DNA from 2 places in the Pullulanibacillus sp. KACC 23026 genome. Region 1 is predicted to be linked to the other one. Evidence: a T-box and tRNA genes for the amino acid it is inferred to sense, from the RefSeq annotation. Region 1 holds a T-box; the other holds one or more tRNA genes.
What was found. The T-box of region 1 lies ahead of tyrS (tyrosine--tRNA ligase). A T-box ahead of a tRNA ligase gene usually reads a tRNA of that ligase, here a tRNA-Tyr.
Positions count from the first base shown of each region.

Region 1 (11,389 bases):
ATCACTTTTTATTCAGTGCTCATATGCTTTCTATGTCCGTTACGTATTTTATCGTACCTCCACTATTCTTAGGAGGCATTTATGAGTGGATGATTGTTCCACTTGTGAAGAGGTCTGCATTCAAGAGATTTATAAATTTCATGACAAACCCCATCCTTGCCGTGAGTCTTTTCAATTTACTTTTATCGTTCTACCATGTCCCTGTTATTTTTAATTTGATCATGTCCAAAATGGCGTATATGAATTTATCCTTAGTTTTATTGCTTTTCTTCGCGTTTGTCATGTGGTGGCCTATTGTTCAACCGACACTTGAGACTCGGTCTCTAACTGAGCTCCAAAAGCTGGGGTATGTTTTTGTGGCAAGCATTCTTCTTACACCTGCCTGTGCCATGATCACATTTGCAAATAGTTTCTTATATTTGAAGACCGCAACTGAACCCACTTTTTTTGCTAATTTTTCACCGATGGAAGACCAGTCAACGGGCGGGGTCGTGATGAAGGTGACGCAAGAGCTTGTCTTTATTTGTACGTTTGCCTATATTTTCTTTAAGTGGTCGAAAAGAGAAAAGCCTGAACTTGAGAATGATTTAAATCCAAAGCTAACGAGTATCAAACAACAGCTTCCATCATTTCGAACCAAATAACGACTTATAAAAGTCAGCCGGTCTAAAGGCTGGCTTTTTTTAATTTAAAAGGGGAATCCGCGCGGGATTGTTCAGAGCTATTTAGAATTTTTAGCATCATTTCTTGGATTTCTCCAAGATTCTTGAGACCTTTTGGGCGAGGGTTACGCTTTTCCCATGAGCTTCAGAGGATCTCTCTTTTCCCTTTTAGAAATTCACCCAAATATGCCTATATCTTTATTTGTGAAAAAGTGTCAAACTGTGGACAAATGTCTCATACCTATAAAAGAGACAACCTTTTATGGGGGAATTCATGTGGACGTCCGAAAGTTTTTTGCGTTGATTGGTGCTTCTATTGTGATCTCTGTAGGCATTAATGGTTTTCTGATCCCTTATGAATTTTTGGACGGCGGTATGATTGGGATCGGTCTTATTTTGAATTATGCCTATGGGATAAAGGCGGGCTTAGCTATACTGCTTTTAAGCTTACCTATATATGTTTATGCTCTGATCAAGGAGAGAGGATTATTTATTAAAAGTGTCCATGGGTTACTCTTAACCTCTCTGTTGATCGACGCCTTCGCTCCTTTAAGTGATGAAATCTTTGTCCCGCCGCTTTTAAGTGCCATTCTTGGAGGCTTGCTTGTCGGCGCAGGGATCGGCCTAATGCTTCGATACGAGACGAGCACAGGTGGTTTAGATTTACTCGCTTTATTCCTATCAAAAAAAGCAGGGATTAATGTGGGAATTCTCATCTTTTCATTTGATTGTTTGGTGCTGTTAACCGGTCATTTTTTAATAGGGATTCCACTGACCTATTCAATCATTGTCGTTGCCTGTGTGGGCAGTATGACGTCATGGGTAACGGTGGTTCATCCCGATCACTGGTTCTCCTTCCGAATGAAATCCTAGTAATTTCTTACCTTTTCTATTAAAACGAGCATGAATCGATGATACGCTTCATAGAATGTGATAAGCCTATAAAAACATCAAGATTCATTGACCGTGATAAATTAGTAGAAGAGGACGATGCAGGATGCTAACACCTTTGCCAATTAAACAAAGAGAACTGTCGACCCGTTCGTTAATCTGGCAAATCCCCGTCACCGTTATAAGTCTATTTATTCTCATTGGCGTCATGACGACTCCTTTATTCCAACGCTTTTTTTATTTGGACTTTGTGGATCAGGCCTTACATTCGGTTAAAGCGGAGCCTTTGGTAGAACTGATGGGGGCTGAAAATCCAGTCTTTGATCATGCCTTACCGAAAAACTATGAAACCTTTCATTTTTCTAAGTTCGCTTTGCAAACGGTGACTCATATTAACCTGGAAGATGAGCGAAGTCTGTTGGGCAATGAACTTCCAGGCTTCGCTTTATACGATACACATATTGTTGTGGCAGGAGAGGGCACGAACTATACCAATGTTCCGAACGATACACCACCTTCGCTCGATTATATTCTTAAGCAGCAACAACAAGATTTTAATCAAAATTCATCGGATACGGATTCAAATGGACAGTCATCTCACAAACCGAGCACGACCAATGTAAAAGGTGCTCAAATCTTGCTGTATTCCACACATTCTTGGGAAAATTATTTGCCTTTAATTGGTAAAACAGGGGATCCGGTTGCTGATGACGCAGTTGGATCAGGTTCTAAGCTTCAGGGTGTCCATCTTGTTGATACTTGGTTAAAAAATGATTTAGAGTCAGAAGGAATCGGGACAGATGTTAATTATCAAGATGCCGCAACCGTCCTTCATGAGCACAATTGGAATACAAACCAGGCCTACACGGCATCTCGTTCAATTGTTGAAGACGCCGTCAAGAGCGGAAAACCTTATAAACTTATCATTGATATTCATAGAGATTCTGCCCGTGAAAATGTGACAACCGCGCAAATTAATAATAAGCGTTATGCGCGTGTGGACTTGGTTATTGGAACGGCGGACCCTCATTATCAACAAAATGAGGCCATTGCACAGAAATTAAATGATGCAATGAATAAAGAATACCCAGGTCTTTCAAGAGGGATATTTGCAAAAGGGCTATCTGAGGGTAATGGTGTTTATAATCAGGATCTTTCTACTCACGCTCTTTTGTTCGAAATTGGCGGTGTTGATAATAACGAAACCGAATTGAAGAATACGGACGCTGCTCTTGCGAAGATCATTAGCGAGTACGTCAAATCTGGGAGTTGACGCAACAGGCGGACTTGGACAAAACATTGTCAAGCCTGAACCCCAGAATATAGGGTAGATATCCAAGCATATTAAAACACCTCCGCGTAAGATGTATGGAACGATTGACATCTTAATAAGGAGGTGTGTACATGGGACCCGATCATTACTATAACTTAATTCAAAACGAACACATGAATAAACCTGTTCAAATCCGAACTCACGATGGAGCCGTTCACAGAGGGGTTGTACGACAAGTAGATCGAACACATGTTTATCTTGAACCATTAGATGGTGCGGATGGCGGCCCGATGATGGATGGACCAGGCGTTTACTGGTATGGCTGGGGATTTGGATGGCCAATCGCATTAGCCTCCATTGCTTGGATTGCTGCCTTACCATTTTTATTCTGGTAACCCATTCCATTGCGCGTTAAAAAGCTCAGATCTGATTGTAGTTGAAAAAAGAGAAGGCGTTCATCATTCTATTAAAAATTAAAAGGTGCTCTCCCGGTTGCATGACTTGTTTTCGACTAATAAAACGAAGAACTTGGTAACAGGATTGCCAAGTTCTTTGTTATGAAAAACATCTATAATTGCTCAGGAATTTAGTTCATTGTATATTTAAGTAGAATCGCTTTTAATCACTTTTAATCATTTTGCGAACGTATAGGAGGCACCTATGCCTTATTTACCGGACTATCTCAAACATGATTTAACCATTTTATTTATAGGTTTTAACCCTAGTATTAAGTCTGGGGAATCGGGTCATCATTATGCCAACCCGACGAATCGTTTTTACAAACTGCTTGAACAATCCGGACTTCTACTTAAACGAATTCGTCCAGAAGAGGACAGCACACTTCTAAATTATGGGTATGGACTTACTAATATTGTGGAAAAACCAACCCGCGCGGCGTCCGACCTCACAAAAGCAGATTATGAAGCGGGTCGAGACGTGCTTTTAAAGAAACTTATCATCTTTAAACCGAAAATAGCTTGTTATGTAGGCAAAGGTGTTTACGAACGGATGACGTCAAGACGCCCCATTCCTTGGGGGAAGCAAACCCCATCATTAGTGCCCCATACGATTGATTTTGTCGTGCCCTCTTCAAGCGGGCTAGTCAGGATGCCTTTTGAAGAAATGGTAGAATTTTATTCAAGCTTAAAAGAAGAGGCCGATCACTTAAACTAGTCATTTTTTGATGGATTCTCTTGACTTGAGCTTTTTTTCATGTTACATATTGTTTATTCAATTTAAAATTAGGACGTTGATGGAATTTAGTAGTGAGCCAGTTCCCTGCTTTAGAGAGCCGACGGGGGTGCAAGTCGGTGCATAATTGGTCCATGAATTACCTTCCGGAGTCACTGCCATGAAAACAAGTCAGTAGTGGCAGTCGGTTTATCAAGCCGTTATCCATTTTGAGCGGAGGCTAAAATTTTATTTTGTGGCCTCAAGAAGGATGGTACCGCGTGCACAGCGCTCCTTTATGGAGGGTTGTTTTTTTGTGTTTACAATTAATTAGAATGCGCTGGATTTGAGAGAGGATGTGGAGAGATGAATTTATTACAGGACTTAGAAAATAGAGGACTTCTCTATCAGGTTACGGATCGTGAAGCATTGGAGAAGCTTCTAGAGGAAGAGAAAATTGCCTTATATTGCGGGTTTGATCCGACTGGAGATAGTCTTCATATCGGCCACCTTGTCACCATTGTCACCATGAGGCGTTTTCAGCTTGCTGGGCATACGCCAATCGCACTTGTCGGTGGAGGTACAGGCATGATCGGTGACCCGAGCGGCCGTTCTACCGAGCGGAATCTCAATGAGTTGTCGATTGTACAGGAGTGGAGCGAAAAGATTAAGAGACAATTAATGAAGTCACTTGATTTTGATGGGGAAAGTCCAGCGAAGATGATGAATAACTATGACTGGTTAGGCAAGTTGTCGATGATTGAATTTCTTAGAGATGTTGGGAAGCATTTTCCTGTCAATTACATGCTTAACAAGGATTCCGTTACCTCACGAATGGAAAATGGGATCTCGTTTACCGAATTTAGTTACATGATTTTACAAGCCTATGATTTCCTTAACCTCTATGAGAAAGCAGGCTGCCGTCTCCAAATTGGAGGCAGTGACCAATGGGGAAATATAACAGCCGGTCTTGAACTCATTCGCCGAAATGGTCATGAAGCACCTGCGTTTGGCGTGACCTTCCCGCTCATTACAAAGAGTGACGGTACTAAATTCGGGAAGACAGCAGGTGAAGCGATTTGGTTGGATCCAGAAAAAACAACCCCTTATGAGTTTTACCAGTTCTGGCTCAATACAGAAGACCGCGATGTGATTCGGTTTATTAAATACTTCACCTTCATTTCAGAAGAAGAAGTGGCGGCACTTGAAAAAGAAGTCGAAACGGCACCGGAGAAGCGTGTCGCCCAGCGACGATTGGCAGAAGAATTGACGATCTTTGTTCATAGTGAGGAAGCCTTGCAACAGGCGGTTCGAATTACCGAGGCTCTCTTCAGCGGCGAATTGTCCGAATTGACCGCTTCGGATATTAAACAAGGGTTTAAACAATTCCCAACTTATCAAGCAGAAACGAAAGAGGAAATCGGGTTAATTGATTTACTCGTTTCAGCAGGTGTCGTGTCTTCCAAGCGTCAAGCTCGTGAAGATATCCAAAATGGAGCAGTCTATGTAAACGGCCATCGTATAACCGATGTTCAGTACACCGTTACCGCCGCTGACAGAATCGAGGATCAATTCACGATCATCCGCCGAGGCAAGAAGAAATACACGTTAATTAAATACTAATCAGAAAAAAGCCTTCATTTTATTAAATAAATCGTTTCGATAACGTGAAGACGATCTAAACTCGCCGTATTGGTGACCACTAAAAGCTTGGGGTTCCTCCCAAGCTTTTGTTTTTAATAGGAGACGCTAATGCGGTGTTGATCAATAAGCGGAGAAACTTCTCTTAAATAGGAAATCGTGCTGAAAACCGCCTAAATAGACGGAGGAATTCCGCTTATTGACTCCAGAAAGCGCGGTTGGGAGTCCTTTTGCCATGCTTAAGCGGAAAATCTCCGCTTATATAACCGCACTCGAGCATGATTCTACTGTATAACCGGAAATCCTCCGCTTATTTCTGGTTACTCGATTGCCTGCTTTAGTAAAACATCAACCAAATAATGTGCAAGTCGACAACACCAATGGCATTGGTCAAAATGCGAAGCTCCAACGCACCAAAAAGTGTTGCCGAAACCGGAAAAAGGGTGCGATGGTTTTTTTAGTTGCGCTCGCTTTTGCTGGCTGGCTAATTTTAGAGCCCCAATCGTGCTGCGATTGGGGCTCTAATTTAGTCTAATATTGGGTATGTTTTTCCACTGGAATGGTTCATAGTGGAGGTTTATCCTTTTTCTTGCAGCAGGCTGAACCGCTTTTGAACGGCAATTAGTCGGATGAATAAGGTGACCGCTCCGACAGCGAGACCTGTAATTAACCCAATCCAATAACCGTATGGACCCAGAGAGGTTTTATGAGCTAAAAAAATTCCAACAGGCAAGCCGATAAGCCAGAAGGAGATGAGGGTCATGACAAAGGTGATGTTAACATCTTTATAACCCCTTAATGAACCTTGGATCGGCGCTTGAATGGCATCAGATAATTGAAAGAAAATCGCAAATACAAGAAAATGAGAGGCCATCCGTAAAACTTGCGGGTCCGTTGAATAGAGTCTTGAAATCGGTTGATTAAAGCGCAATAAGATAAAGGCAAAGAATAAGGCAAAGAGAATGGCGATCCCAATACCAATGAAACTATATGTTCTAGCCTCTGAGTAGCGTCTGCCTCCTGCTTCAAACCCAACCGCAATCGTTAAGGCCATTGAGACACTCATCGGAACCATATATAAGAACGATGCGAAGTTAAGAGCCGCCTGGTGGGCAGCAACAATTATCGTGCTGTATTCACTCATTAAGAGTGTAAAGACTGCAAAAATACTCGTTTCAAAAAATACCGAGAACCCAATTGGAAGACCTAGTTTTAATAGTTCTTTCCAAGCTAAAAAAGAGGGTCGGGGGAGCTTGCGAAAGACTTGATAATGGTGAAAATCCTTTAGAGTAATAATACATATAATAGCAATTGCCATGATCATCCAATACGTGATGGCCGTAGCGACACCTGCCCCAACACCACCAAGCTTTGGAGCTCCCCATTTCCCAAAGATGAAGAGGTAGTTGAACAGCGCATTAATGGGTAATCCCAATAGACTGATCAGCATGGATAATCGAGTGAGACCATGCGCATCGATAAAACCGCGAAGGACATTATAGGCAAACAATGGAATAATCCCGGCTGATAGTGCGACTAAATAGCGCCAGGCAATGTCATGAACTTGACGGCTAAGCCCCATTTGATTGAGCAGGGGTTCTAATACGAGACTTCCAATACCGAAAAGAATGATCGCAATCGTAACCGACAGATAAAGGGCTTGGTGCAGTTTCCCAGGAATGGGGTTGGTTTCTTTAGCTCCTATAAGCTGGGAAAGAATCGGGGTAAGGCCAAGAAGAATTCCGCTTAATCCTGTATAGACTGGCATCCAAATATTTGACCCAATCGCGACACCTGCTAGATCAGCGGCACTAGCATGGCCGGACATGACAGTATCGAAGAACGTCATGGCATACATCCCGCATTGGGTAATGAGGATGGGAATAAGAAGACGTATTAACAAGCGGATTTTTTGAAAGGTTGTTTTTGTTTTATACATGTGAACCATCCTGTCGTGAAGTGAACTTAAGGCAATTGTTTAGTATACCATAAGTGCTTAGAATTTGTTTGCATTCACTTAATCAACCGACCATCCGTCAGGTCTATTTATTTCGGTTTTAGTTTGGTTAATGATATAATTCAGTGTGGAAAGGCATTTCAATTAATAAAACTTGGTTTATAGCAGCGGTAGAAAATATAGATGAAACAGGAGTGGCGAGGCATGAAAAATCGTCTCTATTATCAAGACGCCTACATACATACGTTCGAAGCAGAAGTGGTTCACCGAGGACTTGATGAGAACAGTAATCATTATGTCATCTTATCTAACACTGCTTTTTATCCAACGGGAGGCGGCCAACCGTGTGATCTCGGGACTCTTAATGATGTTAAGGTCGTTGGAGTTGAAGTGGTTGAAGGGGAGATTTATCACTATCTAGAGAAACCGCTCCCTGACGAAGAGCAGCATGTTTTTGGCGTTATTGATTGGGACAGACGCTTTGACCATATGCAGCAGCATGCGGGTCAACATATCTTATCAGCAGCTTTTCAAGACTTATTTGGTTATAAGACCGTCAGTTTTCATTTAGGTAAAGAGAGTGTGACAATCGATCTCCAAACTCCTAATGTTTCAAAAAAGGAGCTTGAAGTGGCTTTTCAGAAGGCGAATGAGATTGTCTTCCATAATGAACCTATTTTGACAAAGTGGGTAGAACCGGATGAGCTCAGTCATTATCCGTTAAGAAAGCCGCCTAAAGTGACGGAAGATATTCGATTAGTGATCATTGAAGGGGTGGACTACAATGCCTGCGGCGGAACTCATCCAAGGCGTACAGGCGAAGTTGGTCCAATTCAATTGTTGGGGACCGAACGGATGAAAGATAACGTTCGTATTTCCTTTCTTTGTGGTTGGCGCGCGATTAAAGCGTTTCAGTCAAAGCATGACATTCTTCGCCGATTAACGCATTCCTTCAATCGACCGGAAGAAGAACTCTATTCTACTATTGAACAGGCTTTTCATGAACAAAACAGATTAAAGGCAGAATTGGCTAACGTAATGGCGACACTCCTTGATCAAGAGGCCATTTCACTCATTGAGTCAGCAGAGGGATTAGAAAACGGATGTAAATTGATTGCTCGCTTTTATATCGACCGTCCTTTACAAGAGCTCCAACAATTATCTCATTCAATAAAAGATCATGATCCTAATACGATTATTTTACTGACAGTATTAAATGAGAATAAGCTCCAATTGATCGCCTCAAGAGGCAAAGACGTTTCTCAGGACATGAATAAAATGGTTAAGAGTGTTCTTCCTCTTATTAACGGAAGAGGCGGAGGAAAAGCCGACCATGCCCAAGGCGGCGGGGAAGCGGTCATGACTGCTTCCGCTCTATTGGAGCATTTAAAACGTGCCATTATAGGAAAGGAGGCTGTCTTATGAAGGCCATTGATAAAGAAGCTGTTCAGGCAGCATTAGATAAATGGGTAGGAGAGCCGTTATATTTACATCTTGAAACAACCAATGGTGCTTATACTGGATTTAATGAAAATCGGTTATCAGTAGGTGCTTATATCCGGAATGGGAAAATCAATTATTCACGTGGGAAAATCACAGGGAATGGCCCCTACCGAGTGGGTCTTAAGATTGATTTAGGCTGGGTATATGGAGAAGGTCTAACCGATTGGGAAATCGATGATAAAGGGCGCCTTTTGCTTGCGGGGCATCATGATGATGGAAAGCTTGCCGCTGCTCTTGAGCTTAGCAAAGAACCTTTTTAACAAATGATCAATCATTAGAGTGGATCGTGAATGTTTTGACAGTATTTGAGCTAGGGGGTAGTTGAATGGAGAAGTCAGTCTTAATCGCTTTTCCGCATCCCGATGATGAAGCGTTTGGGGTAGCGGGCACGATTATACAGTATACACAAGCTGGAATACCCGTCACCTATGCATGTGGGACGCTAGGTGAAATGGGTCGTAATATGGGTCAGCCTTTTTTTGCCACAAGAGAATCGCTTCCTGAAATTAGAAAAAAAGAGCTTCAGGACGCTTGCAAGGTCATGGGGATTCAAGATTTGCGCATGATGGGACTTCGTGATAAAACGGTGGAGTTTGAGGATGAAGAAGAAATTGCTGAACGCATTCGCGCCATCATTGATGAAATTAATCCATCACTTGTGATCACGTTTTACCCTGGGTTTGCTGTGCACCCTGACCATGATGCGTTCGGGTCAGCCGTTATCCGCGCGGTTATGAGTATGCCAGAGGAAACTCGTCCTAAGGTCTATTGCAAGGCTTTTTCAAAGGATTGTGTTGAAATTTTAGGAAAACCTGATATTCTTCATGATGTAACTGAGGTACTGGATCAGAAAGTAAAAACGATCGCGGCTCATCGATCGCAAACCGAAGCGTCAATTAAGCAATGGACGCCGAAGCTCGCTGAAGAAGATCCCGAGCTTTTACAATGGCTATGCAATGAAACATTTTGGACCTATAAAGGAAAATTGATTGATTAACAGGCAGAGCTCTGAGCTCCGCTTGTTTTTTCTTTGTTTAGTGTACTAAAAATTGATAAGTATTTATTGTGTCCAAGGAGATGATGGGTGAGGCTTAAATCAGTCACCTCTAAGTTCCTTGTGAGGCGGCCCACGTGACAATGGCGATGGCGGCGACCGTGGTGGCAGTTTGTGCGATTCTTTTTTTCGTTGTATACGCGGACACATGTCAACTCACCCTATTAGTAAAAGTATAGAAGCGGGGTCATTGGATGAAGCTAGGATGCCATGTCAGTATTAAGGACGGTTATCTCGGTGCGGCGAAGAGAGCCTATAGCTTAGGAGCAAACGCTTTTCAATATTTTCCAAAGAATCCGCGCAGTCTTGGCGTAAAATCTTTTGATCGGCATGATGCCAAGCAATGTGCTGAATTTTGTGCAGCTGAACAAATGGTCTCAATCGCTCATACACCGTACCCGACCAATATAGCCGCAACAGGAGAGAAGGAAACAGCGGTCGTTGAGTCTTTATTGAATGACCTGGATATTGCCGACGCTTGCGGATCTTTTGGGATCGTGGTGCATTTCGGCTCAGCCAAAGGCGATCTCTTACAGGGCTATCAACAAATGCTAAACGTTTTAAATCAGGTGCAGGCACAGTGGGAGGGGCGTTCATTAATTTTAATTGAGAATATGGCAGGTAAAGGGGACCAGCTTGGAATGACCATGGAAGAATTGATTAAAATTCGTGAGCTTACTAATTATCCAGAGAAAATTGGGTTTTGCTTGGATACCTGTCATGCTTTTGCAAGTGATCTGTGGAATGGAAGGAATTGGAACGCGTTTGTCGATAAGGGGCGTGAATTGGGATTTATCGAACAGGTTAAAGCCATCCATTTTAATAATTCGTTTTATCCAAACGGCTCAAGGAAGGATCGCCATTCACCCATTGTAAAAGGTGAAATCCATGCAGAGGCGATGAAAGAAATCCTTCTTCATGCAGAATTTGCTGACGTCCCATTTATTTTGGAAACACCGAATACTGAAAAAGACTCGCATCAACAAGAAATTGAGTGGATGAAGCAAGTTGCAGGAAACTAATGAGTGATCCTGGAATCTTTTTTTATTCGATATTTTTTGAAAATACTAGCTGAATAGAGGTGGGTTCGTTATAGTTAGATTATAAAAATAGGAAAAGGGGGAAGCGAAATGCCACAGAATTTGGGGTCTAATTATTATAAGGAAACGATTGATTTACAAAATATTGCTGGATTGGAATCCAGGTTTATCGCATTATTAGATACTCCTTTAAGATCC
Region 1 is NZ_CP119107.1:2,506,016-2,517,404, reverse strand. Features, by position in the region: gene PU629_RS11720 (cytochrome c oxidase assembly protein) at 1-644, shown strand, start outside; gene PU629_RS11715 (YitT family protein) at 939-1,535, shown strand; gene spoIIP (stage II sporulation protein P) at 1,672-2,826, shown strand; gene PU629_RS11705 (hypothetical protein) at 2,958-3,221, shown strand; gene PU629_RS11700 (mismatch-specific DNA-glycosylase) at 3,487-3,999, shown strand; T-box leader at 4,067-4,295, shown strand; gene tyrS (tyrosine--tRNA ligase) at 4,363-5,619, shown strand; gene PU629_RS11690 (MATE family efflux transporter) at 6,215-7,576, opposite strand; gene PU629_RS11685 (alanyl-tRNA editing protein) at 7,799-9,019, shown strand; gene PU629_RS11680 (YojF family protein) at 9,016-9,357, shown strand; gene bshB2 (bacillithiol biosynthesis deacetylase BshB2) at 9,423-10,094, shown strand; gene PU629_RS11670 (deoxyribonuclease IV) at 10,346-11,173, shown strand; gene PU629_RS11665 (M3 family oligoendopeptidase) at 11,282-11,389, shown strand, end outside.

Region 2 (11,389 bases), 390 kb from region 1:
GTTACGCCAACTTCTGTAAATTCTAAAAAGAAAGGCTTTGACCGCATAATACTTAAGCAACCGTCGAACTCTTTTTGCAGCTTTTTTTCCACTCCTGCAAGAAAATCAGGTTCCCTTAACATGAGTGCCTTAACAACAGGAGCTGTGACGGCCTCTTTAAAACTGTCCACAACATCGATTGGCAGATTGGTCAATTTCCCTTCTATATCCGTGTACTCATTAGGATCTTCTGTTATGATCTTGTCTCCCAAATACGTATGGATCCAAACGTTTTCACGACGACTAATATCGTATAGTTCATGCACGGTTTCTACTGGAAGTGTCGAACTGAACAAGACTTCGCCCGTTCTACAATTGATGATGTTTCCTCCGTTAAAAGAAAGAATGAAACTTCCATAATCCTTTAGCCGCAGTTCTTCAGCAATAGGAAGCATACCACTTTCCGGCCGGCCAGATGCCAGCACGACTTTAACCCCCGCATCCTGAGCATCCATCAAAGATTGTTTTGTTCGTTCTGAGATCGTTAAATCGTCACGTAATAGCGTATCATCTAAATCTAGAACAATCATTTTATAGGTCATAAAAGTCATTCCTCCTATTTAATATCCTGAAAATAAGTCCAATTTGAAAAGGCAGACCATTTTTCATTCAATTGGTGGCGGCGTAAAACACACCATGGGAGGTTAGCTCCCTTATTCTTTCGTGCTGCCTTGCCTAAAATCTTAAACTAATGAGTAAAACAAAGATCACCCTAAAAGGATGATCTTCAAATCCATTTTTTAGACATTTGAGAGATTCAAACAAAGGGAATCCCGCTCCCTTGGTCCTAGCTTTTAAAGAGTAGCTAGAGAAACGGGCATTATTTAAATGAGACCGTACAGACGGTTTCCTCATAATTAAAATAGGCGTCCACAAACGTGGGCGCTATGTTTCTAATAGAAAAAAAGACTGCTTATCGCAGTTCTTTTAAAATGGGCCTGAGTGGACTCGAACCACCGACCTCACGCTTATCAGGCGTGCGCTCTAACCAGCTGAGCTACAGGCCCACATTCAAATAAATGGATGGAGCGGGTGATGGGAATCGAACCCACGACCAGAGCTTGGAAGGCTCTTGTTTTACCACTAAACTACACCCGCATCTACTAGATTTAATTGGTAGCGGAGGAGGGAATCGAACCCACGACCTCACGGGTATGAACCGTACGCTCTAGCCAGCTGAGCTACTCCGCCAAGTTGATTTATTTAAGTTATCTTCTTCTCTTAAATGAATTGTTTAAGAGTATCGGGAAGACAGGATTTGAACCTGCGGCCCCTTGGTCCCAAACCAAGTGCTCTACCAAGCTGAGCTACTTCCCGTAAATGGCGCGCCCTGGAGAACTTGAATCCCCAACCTTCTGATCCGTAGTCAGACGCTCTATCCAATTGAGCTAAGGGCGCATTCTATTTTTAGTATTGGTGCCGAGGGCCGGAGTCGAACCGGCACGGTAGTCACCTACCGCAGGATTTTAAGTCCTGTGCGTCTGCCAATTCCGCCACCCCGGCATGCGCTAATTACTATAAGATTGGAGCGGAAGACGGGATTCGAACCCGCGACCCCCACCTTGGCAAGGTGATGTTCTACCACTGAACTACTTCCGCATGGTGCGGGTGAAGGGACTTGAACCCCCACGTCAAAGACACTAGATCCTAAATCTAGCGCGTCTGCCATTCCGCCACACCCGCATATATATTAAATTAAGATGGTGAGCCATGAAGGATTCGAACCTTCGACCCTCTGATTAAAAGTCAGATGCTCTACCGACTGAGCTAATGGCTCAAAACTTGGCTGGCCCACCTGGATTCGAACCAGGGCATGACGGAATCAAAATCCGTTGCCTTACCGCTTGGCTATGGGCCATCATAGAACTAGTGAGAAACGAACTGTCCCGAAGATTAATTGGGAATCTTATTTGGTCGTTACTAATGCTCATATGATGAGTGGAGGGAGAAGGATTCGAACCTTCGAACCCGTTGGGAACGGATTTACAGTCCGTCGCGTTTGGCCGCTTCGCTATCCCTCCACGAAACACTTCATGTATAGAATGAAGCATGGTGCCGGCCAGAGGACTTGAACCCCCAACCTACTGATTACAAGTCAGTTGCTCTACCAATTGAGCTAGGCCGGCATAACCTATAAATTTTAATGGTGGCTCGGGACGGAATCGAACCGCCGACACGAGGATTTTCAGTCCTCTGCTCTACCGACTGAGCTACCGAGCCATATAAATTTTGTGTCGGTCTTGACTAACTCTGTTTAAAATCTCTTGTCAACTTATGATGATTTTAAACAACTCGTAGTTTATTCAAAGGTGTAATGCTCGTTGCTCTACCGACTGAGCTACCGAGCCATATAAATTTTGTGTCGGTCTTGGCTAACTCTGTTTAAAATCTCTTGTCAACTTATGATGATTTTAAACAACTCGTAGTTTATTCAAAGGTGTAATGCTCGTTGCTCTACCGACTGAGCTACCGAGCCATATAAATTTTGTGTCGGTCTTGACTAACTCTGTTTAAAATCTCTTGTCAACTTATGATGATTTTAAACAACTCGTAGTTTATTCAAAGGTGTAATGCTCGTTGCTCTACCGACTGAGCTACCGAGCCGTATAATATGGCGGACCCGACCGGGATCGAACCGGCGATCTCCTGCGTGACAGGCAGGCATGTTAACCGCTACACCACGGGTCCATATTAAAATAATTTGGTTGCGGGGGCAGGATTTGAACCTACGACCTTCGGGTTATGAGCCCGACGAGCTACCAGACTGCTCCACCCCGCGACGAATGGTGGAGGATGACGGGATCGAACCGCCGACCCCCTGCTTGTAAGGCAGGTGCTCTCCCAGCTGAGCTAATCCTCCATTGGTGACCCCTACGGGATTCGAACCCGTGTTACCGCCGTGAAAGGGCGGTGTCTTAACCGCTTGACCAAGGGGCCATTGCATTAGAAATTCTAAATTATATAGAGACTATAATAACCTACAGTTCATCTTATTATGTAAATAATCTGCCCGGCGGCGTTCTACTCTCGCAGGGGGAAGCCCCCAACTACCATCGACGCTGAAGAGCTTAACGGCCGTGTTCGGGATGGGAACGGGTGTGACCTCTTCGCCATAACCACCGGACAAAGTATTCAATTGAAGGATCGTACCTTCAAAACTAGATAGGAAGTCAAACAAACACTAATTTAAGGTTAAGCCCTCGATCGATTAGTATCCGTCAGCTCCATGCGTTGCCGCACTTCCACCTCGGACCTATCTACCTCATCATCTCTAAGGGATCTTACTGACTTAAAGTCATGGGAAATCTCATCTTGAGGGGGGCTTCATGCTTAGATGCTTTCAGCACTTATCCCGTCCACACATAGCTACCCAGCGGTGCTCCTGGCGGAACAACTGGGACACCAGCGGTGTGTCCATCCCGGTCCTCTCGTACTAAGGACAGCTCCTCTCAAATTTCCAACGCCCGCGACGGATAGGGACCGAACTGTCTCACGACGTTCTGAACCCAGCTCGCGTACCGCTTTAATGGGCGAACAGCCCAACCCTTGGGACCCACTTCAGCCCCAGGATGCGATGAGCCGACATCGAGGTGCCAAACCTCCCCGTCGATGTGGACTCTTGGGGGAGATAAGCCTGTTATCCCCAGGGTAGCTTTTATCCGTTGAGCGATGGCCCTTCCATGCGGCGCCACCGGATCACTAAGCCCGACTTTCGTCCCTGCTCGACTTGTAGGTCTCGCAGTCAAGCTCCCTTGTGCCTTTACACTCTGCGAATGATTTCCAACCATTCTGAGGGAACCTTTGGGCGCCTCCGTTACTCTTTAGGAGGCGACCGCCCCAGTCAAACTGCCCACCTGACACTGTCTCCGAACCGGATTACGGTCCCGGGTTAGAATGTCCATACCGAAAGGGTAGTATTCCACCGACGCCTCCACCGAACCTGGCGGTCCGGCTTCAAAGGCTCCTACCTATCCTATACAATCGATACAGACATCCAATATCAAGCTGCAGTAAAGCTCCATGGGGTCTTTCCGTCCTGTCGCGGGTAACCTGCATCTTCACAGGTACTATAATTTCACCGGGTCTCTCGTTGAGACAGTATCCAAGTCGTTGCACCTTTCGTGCGGGTCGGAACTTACCCGACAAGGAATTTCGCTACCTTAGGACCGTTATAGTTACGGCCGCCGTTTACTGGGGCTTCAATTCAGAGCTTCTCCTAAAAGGATAACCCCTCCTCTTAACCTTCCAGCACCGGGCAGGTGTCAGCCCCTATACATCACCTTTCGGTTTAGCAGAGACCTGTGTTTTTGCTAAACAGTCGCTTGGATCTTTTCACTGCGGCTCAGCAGGGCTATTCACCCCGCCAAGCACCCCTTCTCCCGAAGTTACGGGGTCATTTTGCCGAGTTCCTTAACGAGAGTTCTCCCGAGCGTCTTAGGATTCTCTCCTCGCCTACCTGTGTCGGTTTGGGGTACGGGCACCTTGAGACTCGCTAGAGGCTTTTCTTGGCAGTGTAAACACGGGCACTTCGGTACTAAAATTCCCTCCCCATCACAGCTCAGCCTTACGAAGGCGGGATTTGCCTCACCTTCAGCCTTACTGCTTGGACGCGCCTATCCATCAGCGCGCTTGCCTTGCCTTCCTGCGTCCCCCCATTGCTCAAACGTCTCCTGGTGGTACAGGAATATCAACCTGTTGTCCATCGCCTACGCCTTCCGGCCTCGGCTTAGGTCCCGACTAACCCTGAGCGGACGAACCTTCCTCAGGAACCCTTAGGCTTTCGACGGAGGGGATTCTCACCCCTCTTTTCGTTACTCATACCGGCATTCTCACTTCTAAGCGCTCCAGCAAACCTTCCAGTTTACCTTCTCTGCCCTTAGAACGCTCCCCTACCATCCCATTGGGATCCATAGCTTCGGTGATACGTTTAGCCCCGTTACATTTTCGGCGCAGCGCCACTCGACCAGTGAGCTATTACGCACTCTTTAAATGGTGGCTGCTTCTAAGCCAACATCCTGGTTGTCTGGGCAACGCCACATCCTTTGCCACTTAACGTATACTTGGGGACCTTAGCTGATGGTCTGGGCTGTTTCCCTCTCGACGACGGATCTTATCACTCGCCGTCTGACTCCCGAGAATGAGTCCTTGGCATTCGGAGTTTGACTGAACTCGGTAACCCTGTGGGGGCCCCTCACTCAATCAGTGCTCTACCTCCAAGTCTCTTCCCTCGAGGCTAGCCCTAAAGCTATTTCGGGGAGAACCAGCTATCTCCGAGTTCGATTGGCATTTCACCCCTACCCACACCTCATCCCCGCACTTTTCAACGTGCGTGGGTTCGGGCCTCCATTCAGTGTTACCTGAACTTCACCCTGGACATGGGTAGATCACACGGTTTCGGGTCTACAACCTTAAACTATCGCCCTATTCAGACTCGCTTTCGCTCTGGCTCCGTCTCTTCAACTTAACCTTGCTTAAGATCGTAACTCGCCGGTCCATTCTACAAAAGGTACGCCGTCATCCCCCCGGGTCCCCGCAAAAGCCTACTTTTGTGGGTGGGGTGGACTTCGACTACTTGTAAGCACACGGTTTCAGGATCTCTTTCACTCCCCTTCCGGGGTGCTTTTCACCTTTCCCTCACGGTACTGGTTCACTATCGGTCACTAGGGAGTATTTAGCCTTGGGAGATGGTCCTCCCGGATTCCGACGGGGTTTCACGTGTCCCGCCGTACTCAGGATCCACTCAGGTTGGGGGTCTGTTTCGACTACAGGGCTGTTACCTTCTCTGGCCGGCCTTTCCAAACCGGTTCGTCTACAGCTCCCCTTCCGGGATGAGTGTCCTACAACCCCAAGAGGCAAGCCTCTTGGTTTGGGCTGTTCCCGTTTCGCTCGCCACTACTAAGGGAATCGCATTTGCTTTCTCTTCCTCTGGGTACTTAGATGTTTCAGTTCCCCAGGTCTGCCTTCCATACCCTATGTATTCAGGTAAGGATACTGCCCGTTCAGGGCAGTGGGTTTCCCCATTCGGAAATCTCCGGATCAAAGCCTACTTACAGCTCCCCGAAGCATATCGGTGTTCGTTCCGTCCTTCATCGGCTCCTAGTGCCAAGGCATCCACCGTGCGCTCTTATTCGCTTAACCTTGTTACAATTAATGTCTTGTTTGCACTTCATTATCCAGTTTTCAAGGAACGATTTCGAGTGTTCACACACTCAAAACCAAACAAATAACCAAAAGCACCTAACGCTAAGAATCGTTTCCTTAGAAAGGAGGTGATCCAGCCGCACCTTCCGATACGGCTACCTTGTTACGACTTCACCCCAATCATCTGTCCCACCTTCGGCGGCTGGTTCCTTACGGTTACCTCACCGACTTCGGGTGTTACAAACTCTCGTGGTGTGACGGGCGGTGTGTACAAGGCCCGGGAACGTATTCACCGCGGCATGCTGATCCGCGATTACTAGCAATTCCGGCTTCATGCAGGCGAGTTGCAGCCTGCAATCCGAACTGAGAGTGGCTTTATGGGATTCGCTCGACCTCGCGGTTTCGCTGCCCTTTGTACCACCCATTGTAGCACGTGTGTAGCCCAGGTCATAAGGGGCATGATGATTTGACGTCATCCCCACCTTCCTCCGGTTTGTCACCGGCAGTCACCTTAGAGTGCCCAACTGAATGCTGGCAACTAAGATCAAGGGTTGCGCTCGTTGCGGGACTTAACCCAACATCTCACGACACGAGCTGACGACAACCATGCACCACCTGTCACTCTGTCCCCCGAAGGGGAAAGCCCTATCTCTAGGGTGGTCAGAGGATGTCAAGACCTGGTAAGGTTCTTCGCGTTGCTTCGAATTAAACCACATGCTCCACTGCTTGTGCGGGCCCCCGTCAATTCCTTTGAGTTTCAGCCTTGCGGCCGTACTCCCCAGGCGGAGTGCTTAATGTGTTAACGTCAGCACTGAAGGGTGGCCCCTCCAACACCTAGCACTCATCGTTTACGGCGTGGACTACCAGGGTATCTAATCCTGTTTGCTCCCCACGCTTTCGCGCCTCAGCGTCAGTTACAGACCAGAGAGCCGCTTTCGCCACTGGTGTTCCTCCACATCTCTACGCATTTCACCGCTACACGTGGAATTCCACTCTCCTCTTCTGCACTCAAGCTCCCCAGTTTCCAATGACCCTCCACGGTTGAGCCGTGGGCTTTCACATCAGACTTAAGAAGCCGCCTGCGCGCGCTTTACGCCCAATAATTCCGGACAACGCTTGCCCCCTACGTATTACCGCGGCTGCTGGCACGTAGTTAGCCGGGGCTTTCTGGTCAGATACCGTCAAGGCGATAGCATTTCCTCTATCACTTGTTCTTCTCTGACAACAGAGCTTTACGATCCGAAGACCTTCATCGCTCACGCGGCGTTGCTCGGTCAGACTTTCGTCCATTGCCGAAGATTCCCTACTGCTGCCTCCCGTAGGAGTCTGGGCCGTGTCTCAGTCCCAGTGTGGCCGATCACCCTCTCAGGTCGGCTACGCATCGTCGCCTTGGTAGGCTATTACCCCACCAACTAGCTAATGCGCCGCGGGCCCATCTGTAAGTGATGGCAGGACCATCTTTTACATTGACACCATGCAGTGTCAACGATTATCCGGTATTAGCTCCGGTTTCCCGAAGTTATCCCAGTCTTACAGGCAGGTTGCCCACGTGTTACTCACCCGTCCGCCGCTCGATCCACAACCATCACCCCGAAGGGATCTGGAAGTTTCACGCGCTCGACTTGCATGTATTAGGCACGCCGCCAGCGTTCGTCCTGAGCCAGGATCAAACTCTCAAAAAAGTGCAGTTAAAGCACTGCTGGCTTTTGCCGAGAACAGATCTCTTCTAAAAAAGGTCTGTTCCCCTTAAAAAATATGTTCGTTTGATTCCTAGCGTTAAACTCAAAGCATGACTTTGACTGGCGCTTTTGGTTTTTGTTTAGTTTTCAATGTACGAAACAATCTACTAATCTCTCACTATCAATCGCCGTTTCTCAAAAGCGACTTTAATATCATAACATGCCTTCAAGATGAAGTCAACAAGTTTTTTTCTTTGTTAAAACCATCCGTCAGAAGCGACATTTGTTATCTTAACTCTTTTAATTGCAATAGTCAATAGCTTTTCATATTTTTTTAAAAAATTTCTAAAGGCTAGTTATATAATCGAATGCAAGAAGCTAATAAAACGCATAACCAATAGATTAACCACGTATGTTTATCTCGACTAAAACAAGTTCAATACAGAGGTTTCTGATGGTAATTACTAATTCTACTGGTAATTACTAATTCTACCATAAGACAGCGTTGCTTCAAACACCTACTCGCTTATGACCTATGGAAAATTTCTGCCTGACTTGCTGCTATTAAGACCCGACAGGAGATTGTAGATGATATGGTTTATCACAAAAGTACATATCTAGTGAGTTTAGAAAAGGTACAGTGCTACAAAGAAAGCCCGGGAAACTTGTTACATAAAACGAATTTACTCGAAGTTAAGCAAAATTATCCATGGTTCCAACATATAAAAGGTTATATAAACCGATTTCGGTTAATTCGATTTCTTCGACTGCGTCACCCAAATGGGTATAGAGGTTTCCAAGACGGAAATAGGTAAGACTCCTACAAACCTATTGCTTGTCTTCTCATTTTGTGGGTACTCTAGAATCTTCTCTTTGCTGGATTTGGGTAAAATTCAAGGCTTTAAATAAAAAATGTTTGGCAGAAGTTAAATATAAGGAAACGAAACACCCAAGTTATTTTTGGGGTGTTTCGCAATGTTCGAGAGGTTATTTTTGGTGACTATAAAAATGATTAAATAGTCGTAAGTGGCCAGTTGTTGTCTCTGATTCTACTAGCAGATACTCCGAAATAGGCTTTCAAGGGACAAAGCAGCATGATGAACGTACCAGTCAGAAGCGCCCCCTTGCGTCTATCTACCTGCAAAGCCAGGCTCTGGCGAAAGCTAGCTCGGTACAATCGAGCACGAAGTCATTCCGTGAAGATAAATCATGATGACAGGTATAAGATTAGCTAGAAGTTCGAAAGGAGAAAAATGAAACAAGAGAACCGTCCCTGCGTTTCCACGCGTTTCTTTCAGACGCCTTCGAGGTTTTTGAATTGGTTGTAAAACATGTTGTAGTATCTGCCTTGGTGATTGATGAGTTCGTCGTGGCTGCCTTTTTCTATTATTTGTCCGTGGTCGATTACCATGATGGTATCAGCTTCACGGATGGTGTTTAATCGGTGGGCAATGATGAAGCTTGTGCGGTCCTTCATTATCGATAGCAGGGCATCCTGTATATGAAGTTCCGTCCGTGTATCAATGCTGCTGGTTGCTTCATCTAAGATGAGTAAAGCAGGCTTGGCAAGGAATACTCTAGCGATCGCTAAGAGTTGGCGCTGCCCTTGACTGAGGTTACCGCCATTTTCCGATAGCATCGTCTCGTACCTGTCCGGCATTCGGTTAATAAAGACATCGGCGTTCGCCATTCTCGCCGCTTCTTTTACTTCCTCATCAGTTGCATCTGGGTTCCCGTATTTTATATTTTCTTTAATAGTTCCTGAAAACAAATACGTATCTTGAAGGACAAAACCAAAACTTCTTCTTAAGCTGTCCCTTGTATAATGACGGATATCGACGCCATCTATTAAGATTCGCCCTTCTGTTACATCATAAAATCGGGTTAACAGATTCACTATAGTTGTCTTACCTGCTCCGGTAGGTCCGACGAGCGCTGTACTTGTGCCCGGCTTTGACTCGAAACTAACATTTTTTAGAATCGGTACATCCGGCCGGTATCCAAAGCTGACGTTTTCAAAAACAACATGGCCTTTTGGATTCTCAAGTGGAATAGCATCCTCTATATCTAATGGCTCTTCTTTTTCATCAATAATTTCAAATACACGCTCGGCTCCGGCAACACCTGATTGAAGGACGTTAAATATATTGGCTAAATTATTGAGCGGCTGTACAAACTGACGTGAATAGGTCAAAAAACTCGCGATCACCCCAACCGTGATCATACTTTTTACCGCTAGGATCCCCCCTACTACGGCGACCATTGTAAAGCCAAAGTTGTTAATAACATTCATGAGCGGCATAAGAAACCCGGACCAAATTTGTGCCCTAAGGCCAACCTCGCGCAAGGATTTATTAACTACTTCAAATTCAGCAATGGCTTTTTCTTCATGGTTAAATGCCTTTACGACCTGCAGGCCTGATATAGTTTCTTCAATATGACCGTTTAATCGGCCAAGCTCCATTTGATTATTTTTAAATAATTTCGCTGTTCGTTTAGCAATCGTTCGCGTTAGCAAAAACACTAACGGGACAGTGATTAAACTAGCAAGCGTTAAGATCGGGCTCAAAATAATCATCATAACAAGAGAGCCAAGAAGAACGATGGCACCTGACATTAATTGTGTCGTGGATTGAGATATGGTGTTGCTGACATTATCGATGTCATTAGATAGTCGACTCATCAGTTCGCCGTGCGTCCTAGAGTCAAAAAAGGCGACTGGGAGTTTTTGCAGTTTTTGAAAGAGATGGGTACGAAGGCTTTTGACAATTCTTTGGGAGACACCTGCCATTAACCACCCCTGTAAAAAAGTTAAGATCCCATCTGCCACATAGGCTCCAGCAAGAACGACGATCATGATTCCAAGTAGATGAAAGTTAACGCTACCGACCTTTATTGACATAGCATCAACGGCTTTGCCAATCAAATAAGGAGCAGATAACATCACGATGGAGTCGATCAAAATAAACACAAATATAGTAGCTAATAGATTTCTTTCTTTGCCGAAGTATGCCCAAAGCCTTTTCAGTGTCCCTTTAAAATTCTTTGGTTTAACGACTGGCCCTCTGAATCTTGAGGCTCCGCCGCCCCCTGGTCGCCCCATCGGTGTAAATGATGGGCGTTGTGCTTGATTTCCATTCGTTTGTCCGGATTGACTAGTCATCTTACAACACTTCCTTGCCCATTTGCGATTGGTAGATTTCCTGATAGACACGGCAATTTTTAATCAGGTCAGTATGCGTGCCCAAACCAACGACTTCTCCTTGATCCATAACAATAATCTTATCCGTGTCCATGACTGAGGTAATTCGCTGAGCGATGAGGAGACAAGTTAGGCTTTTCGAATAGGTCTTCAAAGCTTCTTTTATCCGCATTTCAGTTGCCACGTCGACCGCACTTGTACTATCATCCAGAATAAGAATTTCCGGATGTCTGACTAATGCCCTTGCAATCGAAAGGCGCTGCTTTTGCCCACCCGAAAAGTTGACACCACCTTGACCAATCCTTGTATGATAGCCTTCTGGTGTCGC
Region 2 is NZ_CP119107.1:2,117,141-2,128,529, reverse strand. Features, by position in the region: gene PU629_RS10065 (Cof-type HAD-IIB family hydrolase) at 1-581, opposite strand, end outside; tRNA gene PU629_RS10060 (tRNA-Ile) at 973-1,046, opposite strand; tRNA gene PU629_RS10055 (tRNA-Gly) at 1,064-1,137, opposite strand; tRNA gene PU629_RS10050 (tRNA-Met) at 1,154-1,230, opposite strand; tRNA gene PU629_RS10045 (tRNA-Pro) at 1,283-1,356, opposite strand; tRNA gene PU629_RS10040 (tRNA-Arg) at 1,361-1,437, opposite strand; tRNA gene PU629_RS10035 (tRNA-Leu) at 1,454-1,542, opposite strand; tRNA gene PU629_RS10030 (tRNA-Gly) at 1,564-1,638, opposite strand; tRNA gene PU629_RS10025 (tRNA-Leu) at 1,640-1,722, opposite strand; tRNA gene PU629_RS10020 (tRNA-Lys) at 1,741-1,816, opposite strand; tRNA gene PU629_RS10015 (tRNA-Gln) at 1,823-1,897, opposite strand; tRNA gene PU629_RS10010 (tRNA-Tyr) at 1,979-2,060, opposite strand; tRNA gene PU629_RS10005 (tRNA-Thr) at 2,090-2,165, opposite strand; tRNA gene PU629_RS10000 (tRNA-Phe) at 2,184-2,259, opposite strand; tRNA gene PU629_RS09995 (tRNA-Asp) at 2,652-2,727, opposite strand; tRNA gene PU629_RS09990 (tRNA-Met) at 2,742-2,818, opposite strand; tRNA gene PU629_RS09985 (tRNA-Val) at 2,824-2,899, opposite strand; tRNA gene PU629_RS09980 (tRNA-Glu) at 2,902-2,976, opposite strand; rRNA gene rrf (5S ribosomal RNA) at 3,048-3,163, opposite strand; rRNA gene PU629_RS09970 (23S ribosomal RNA) at 3,228-6,177, opposite strand; rRNA gene PU629_RS09965 (16S ribosomal RNA) at 6,302-7,862, opposite strand; gene PU629_RS09960 (ABC transporter ATP-binding protein) at 9,154-11,022, opposite strand; gene PU629_RS09955 (ABC transporter ATP-binding protein) at 11,024-11,389, opposite strand, start outside.
Region 2: it encodes a tRNA-Tyr, which carries the amino acid that the T-box ahead of tyrS (tyrosine--tRNA ligase) is inferred to sense. The anticodon was not compared.